Regions from separate parts of the Streptococcus sp. SP8 genome, predicted to be linked through region 1. Evidence: predicted binding sites of a transcription regulator. Region 1 holds the regulator's gene; the other holds the start of a gene.
The links. The regulator CtsR, encoded in region 1, represses protease genes until heat stress. The targets are predictions, from matches to a motif close to TTGGTCAAAAAAGGTCAAANA.

Region 1 (3,156 bases):
TTTTTCCATGTACTCACTCATATCAAAACGGATGAGGGCCGATTCATCATCAAACAGAACTTCCGCCAAAGCTTTGGCTAACTCTGTTTTTCCGACACCGGTAGGTCCTAGGAACATGAAAGAACCGATCGGACGCTTGTTGCTACGGATCCCCGATTGATTGCGTCGAATAGCCCGACTGATACTCGAAACGGCTTGGTCTTGACCAATCACGCGCTTGTGCAATTCTGCTTCTAAGTTTAGGTACTTCTTGGCATCGGTTTGGGTCAGTTTTTGAGTTGGAATACCGGATAATTGGCTCAAGGTCACCAAGACATCTTGGTCAGTGACTTCTTTTTTGTAGACAATGGGAGCGGCCTCTACTTCTAAGAGCTGGGCTGCTTTCTTCCACTTGCCGTCCATCAAGGCCCGGTCTAAGGCGGTCAACTCTTCTTTTACGTGACCGTTGGAATCGCGGTTTTGTACAGTAGCTGCCGCTTCATCCAAGAGATCAATGGCTGAATCTGGCAATTGACGGCTGGTCAAATAGCGATGGGCATATTTGACAGCTGTTTCGATCGCTTCATCAGTAATGGTCACATGATGGTGGTCCTGGTAGGTTTCTTTCAAGCCTTGGAGAATTTGGATGCTATCTGCAACACTTGGCTCTTCAATGGTGACTTTCGCAAAACGCCGAGAGAGGGCTGCATCTTTTTCAATATGCTTTTGGTACTCATCTTGGGTCGTTGCCCCAACTGTACGCAAGGTTCCCCGTGCCAGGGCTGGTTTTAGAATATTGGCTGCGTCTAAGGTCGAATCAATACCGGATCCTGACCCCATAATAGTATGCAGTTCATCGATAAAGAGAATCACGTGACCGTCTTCTTCGATGTCCTGGATGATATTGTTCATCCGTTCTTCGAAGTCCCCACGGAAGCGCGTCCCAGCAACGACATTCATGAGATCCAATTCCAGAACACGCATCTGCGCGATTTCAGCTGGTACATTGCCACTAGCGACACGCTGGGCCAGACCTAAGGCAAGGGCTGTTTTTCCGACCCCTGCTTCTCCCACCAATACAGGATTGTTCTTCGTCTTGCGGCTGAGGATTTGGATCATGCGTGAAATCTCTGCATCCCGACCAATCACAGGCTCAAGCTGGCCTGCACGCGCCATTTCTGTCAAATCACGGGTATAATCTTCAAGACCTCCACTGGTGCTTGGGGGCATGCCCATCATATTTCCCATGGTTTGGCGGTTAGGGTTTTGGGCGCGATAGAGACTCCGAATGGCTTTGATATCATTCTTGTCCCAGCCTGCCTTGTCCTCAAGATTCTTTCGAAGAGAGGCAATAGGAACTCCCTTGTCTTGCTCTGTAAAGGCAAAGCCGGCAAACTCCATGACTTGGCTCGCCAAGGTCCCACGGTCTGCTAGAAGAGAGAGGAGCACATGCTCTGTTCCCAAGGTCTTGGCATGAAGGACCTGGGCAATCTCTCTTGCGTGCTTCATAATGGCTTCCATCCGATAAGAAAATGGGAAGATTTCATACCGATTGTCGCTTTGAAAAGCTTGGCCTGTAATATGCTCCGCCGCATCCTGAAACTCATCGATCTGCATAGGATAATCGTTCAGTACAGAACCTGCCACGCTATAGGGATTATTGGCCATAGCCGTCAGGAGATGCCAAGTATCTAAGGTATGCCCCTGATAGTGGCCTGCTAGTATTTGGGCCGCTTCTATACTTTCTAACAGTGCTGTTGAATAGTTCATCTAGTCGGTATTTCCTTTTCTATCTACTTGTTGAATGATTTTTTTCAGCATCGTTGCTCGTAGGATGAGAGCATCTCGACCTAGGACCTCATCGGAGGTCGTCGCAAGCAAGAGCTGAGCCTCACGTTTTGTCAATAATTTTTCTTCATAGAGCATCTGGAGGATATCATGGAAGACCTGCTGGCTGATGGTCTCTCCAATATTGGCTGCCAAGTCTTGGAGCATCTGATGGTGATCTGAAAACTGGACCTTGCCAATGCGGATATAGCCACCACCACCGCGCTTGCTCTCTACAATATAGCCTCGGCTCTCGGTAAAACGAGTCTTAATGACATAGTTAATCTGACTAGGTACGACCTGAAAGACATCGGCTAACTCACTTCTTTTGAGCTCTGCCATGCCAGCTTGAGCCAGCAAGGCCTTAATATAAGCTTCGATGCTATCAGATGTGTTCTTATTTGCCATGATGCTCCTTTCTGGCTTGTTTTTTTCTAGATGGATGCTCTGTTCTTTGGCCCATAAAAAATGGCCTTGGAGTGTTCCTTCTCATCATTGACCTTATTTGACTATTATACAATTTTTACGGCTGTAAATAAAGCAAAGACTCTATGGAAATGGGAATCTCTTAAGGAAGGGAGAAAAATAAAAGAGAGTGGGACAGAAATCGGTAATTCGTTAGAATTCGATTTCGTCGTCCCACCTCCGCACAGTTGAGTAGGGCTGTAAAAGCTGATGAAATCAGCGCAGTAGAGCCCACTCAACCACTGCGTCTTGCTCGACAATCCAAAAATAATTGAGAGGCTAGGACTTGTGTCCCAGCCTCTTATGCGAAGAAGGAGCTACTCTTTGCGACGAGCAAATTTCGCGCCTCCGCCCAAGAATCCTAGACCAAGAAGACCTAACCAAGCAAACAATCCACTTTGTTTTGTACCGGTTTTAGGAAGTTTTCCTTCCGATGGTAGAGAAGGACTTTTAACCACTTCTTTTTCCGGATGGTCTGAAGTCGAAACAGAAACTGCTTCTGGGGTTTTCGGTTGCAAGAGAACAGGTCTTCCTTTTTATTTTTTGTCTTCAGCTTGAGAAAGAGTCATAACTTCTGGTTGCATCTTACTTGGGGTGACAGGAGTGGTTGGAGTCGGCATATCAGCTATCAACGGACTTTTTTCCGCTTCCTTCGTCCCGACTTCCGTAATCTGATCCTGGGCATCCACTTCGACAAAGGCATCGACTTCTGTCCGAATTTCTTTGCCTTCTTCTTGTCGAACCTCGATCAATTTCAAGCGGCGTCCGACCTTCCCTGCTTGAAGGATCCGGCTTTCGCCCTTGGCCAAGTCCTTGTTCTCACGCGTTTGACTCTCAAATGGAATCTCCTCCGCTTCGATGAGTAGTTCTGGTTTTTCAAGAATC
Region 2 (3,156 bases), on a different contig from region 1:
TCCAATTGTTCCTCATATACCAATTGCCCCTGGCGATAGGCCAATCCACCATTTAAGCCTATCACGAGTTGCTGACTCAATGGGTCCCCTAAAAGACCCAAGCAGTCCCGGTAAGAACGTGCAGAAGCAAAGGCAACTTCATGGCCAAATTCTTCTGCTCTCAATAAGACCTGTTTGATTTCATCATCGATTGTGACACCATCGAATGACAGGGTTCCATCTAAATCAAATACAAACTTCATCTTGTTCACACTTTCATTTTTTTAAGGCACGAACAGCTGCTTCGTAGGTCTGCTCCATCAGCATGGTGACAGTCATAGGCCCAACCCCTCCTGGTACCGGGGTAATATGACTGGCCAAAGGTGCAACAGAGTCAAAATCGACATCCCCACACAATTTGCCATTCTCATCGCGATTCATTCCGACGTCAATAACAACGGCGCCTTCTTTCACGAAGTCTGCTGTTACAAATTTGGCACGACCGATCGCAACAACCAAGATATCTGCTCTTCTAGCAATTTTAGGCAGATGATGGGTCCGGGAATGGGTCAAGGTTACCGTCGCATTTTTGGCGAGGAGCAACTGCGCCATTGGTTTTCCAACGATATTGGAACGACCAATCACGACTGCTCGCTTCCCTTCTAGATCAATCCCGTACTCTTTGAACATCTCCATGATACCAGCTGGAGTCGATGGCACCATAATCGGATTTCCAGCCCACAAGCGTCCCATATTCAATGGATGAAAGCCATCCACATCTTTTGTCGGATCAATGGCTAAAAGGACTGCATCCGCATCGATATGCTTAGGCAGTGGCAACTGCACCAAAATCCCATGCCAAAGGGGATCTTGATTGTAGTGTTCGATCACTTCTAATAATTCAGCTTGGCTGATGCTTTCAGGAAGTCGTCTCACTTCACTCCGAAAGCCTGCCGCAATAGCAGAACGCTCTTTATTTCTTACATAGATTTTGCTAGCTGGATTATCTCCTACTACGATGACAACGAGGCCAGGCACAACTCCTGTCTCTTCTTTTAATCGTGCTGTTTTCTTCGCAATCTCACCCTGTAATTTTGTAGCGAGCGCCTTCCCATCAATGATTGTCGTCATGTCAATTCTCTTTCTAGTCAAGTAATGAAAATAGTCCTCTCTATTATAGCAGATTTCAACTCTCAAACCTAACTGTTCCTAATTAGAATTTCTTATAGACGAAAACTATAGCCAGATGGACAAAAAATGAGCTTGAGACCACCCCAAACTCATCCACACAGCTGCTTAGTAAAGCAATTCATAAATTTCCATTGCAATTAAATCAATGCTATCAAATGTATAGGTTTCACGCGCTTCAACATCACGAAGTGTAAAGGTTGAACCTTCTTCTTCATTGTGGTTGTAGGCTACTTCAGCGACAACAACACCGTCACGTTCAAAATTACGTTTCAAGTTTCCACCGTCTTTTGTCATCGTCTCCAAACGGTTGATAATCCGTACTAAATGTGATTCCATTTTATTTCTCCTCTTTACTTTCTACTCTCCTATTTTATCATAAAAGAGAAAGCTCTTCCAATAAAAATTCACATTTTTCCATTGATTTGCTCTTTCTTCAATCCTTAGCGACATTCCGTAGCAAATTCTTGCAAACTTCTAGAATACTGATATAATGAAACTATAAATCTTTGACTATTTTTGACCTTTCAAAAATAGGCTCGTCTCTTGATGGAAAACCATCAAAAACCTACTGTGAGGTATGTATATGCTTTGTCAAAATTGTAAAATAAATGAATCAACCATCCATTTATATACAAATGTAAATGGACGTCAGCAGCAAGTAGACCTCTGTCAAAATTGCTATAAAATTATGAAAACAGACCCTAATAACAGCTTCTTGAAAGGCATGACCCAACGTAGCCAACTCACTGGAGATCCTTTTGAAGATTTCTTCAATAACCTTGGAAACTTCCAAAGTCCGCAAGAACCTCAAACCCCTCCAACTCAATCCGGAGGCAGTTATGGAGGTGGCGGCTACGGCCAAAACAATAACCGTGGTGGTCAAGACCCTCGTCAAGCCCGTCCTCAAAAGCCAAAAGGTCTTTTAGAAGAGTTCGGCATCAATGTCACAGAAATTGCCCGCAAAGGGGATATTGACCCTGTCATTGGCCGTGATGAGGAGATTATCCGTGTCATCGAAATTCTCAACCGTCGAACCAAGAACAACCCGGTTCTGATTGGAGAACCTGGGGTCGGAAAAACTGCCGTTGTGGAAGGCCTGGCTCAAAAAATCGTCGATGGCGACGTTCCACATAAATTGCAAGGAAAAGAAGTCATCCGCCTAGACGTCGTGAGCCTCGTTCAGGGCACAGGCATCCGTGGTCAATTCGAAGAACGCATGCAAAAATTAATGGATGAAATTCGTCAACGCGAAGATGTTATTCTGTTCATCGACGAAATCCATGAAATTGTTGGCGCAGGATCAGCCGGCGAAGGCAATATGGACGCTGGAAATATCCTCAAACCAGCCTTGGCGCGTGGAGAACTCCAATTAGTTGGGGCTACTACCCTCAATGAATACCGTATCATTGAAAAAGATGCGGCCTTGGAACGTCGGATGCAGCCCGTTAAGGTCGATGAACCAACGGTTGAAGAAACCATCACCATCCTCAAGGGCATCCAGAAAAAATACGAAGACTACCACCACGTCCACTATACAGACGGTGCCATCGAAGCGGCAGCTATTCTTTCAAACCGTTACATCCAAGATCGCTTCCTGCCAGACAAGGCCATTGATCTGTTGGATGAAGCGGGATCTAAGATGAACCTGACCCTAAACTTTGTGGATCCAAAAGTGATCGATCAGCGCTTGATTGAAGCGGAAAACCTCAAAGCTCAAGCGACGCGCGAAGAAGACTTTGAAAAAGCAGCCTACTTCCGCGATCAAATCGCGAAATACAAGGAAATGCAAGGTCAACATGTCACTGATCAGGAGACCCCTGTCATCAGTGAAAAAACGATTGAACACATCGTTGAACAAAAGACCAATATTCCTGTTGGTGATTTGAAAGAAAAAGAACAGTCTCAATTGATCAATCTGGCTTCTGATTTGAAAGCTCATGTGATTGGTCAAGACGATGCAGTAGATAAAATCGCGAAAGCCATTCG

Region 2: PCY11_RS03115 (ATP-dependent Clp protease ATP-binding subunit) is a predicted target of CtsR. The motif match lies at 1,674-1,694, and genes of this name have one in related genera.

The regions. Positions count from the first base shown of each region.
Region 1 covers NZ_JAQFJL010000007.1:51,700-54,855, reverse strand. The annotation lists gene PCY11_RS06540 (ATP-dependent Clp protease ATP-binding subunit) at 1-1,749, opposite strand, end outside; gene PCY11_RS06535 (CtsR family transcriptional regulator) at 1,750-2,214, opposite strand; gene PCY11_RS06530 (LPXTG cell wall anchor domain-containing protein) at 2,589-2,789, opposite strand; gene PCY11_RS06525 (alpha-L-fucosidase) at 2,808-3,156, opposite strand, start outside.
Region 2 covers NZ_JAQFJL010000001.1:612,752-615,907, forward strand. The annotation lists gene PCY11_RS03100 (HAD-IIB family hydrolase) at 1-242, opposite strand, end outside; gene PCY11_RS03105 (bifunctional methylenetetrahydrofolate dehydrogenase/methenyltetrahydrofolate cyclohydrolase) at 256-1,110, opposite strand; gene PCY11_RS03110 (DUF1797 family protein) at 1,276-1,506, opposite strand; gene PCY11_RS03115 (ATP-dependent Clp protease ATP-binding subunit) at 1,754-3,156, shown strand, end outside.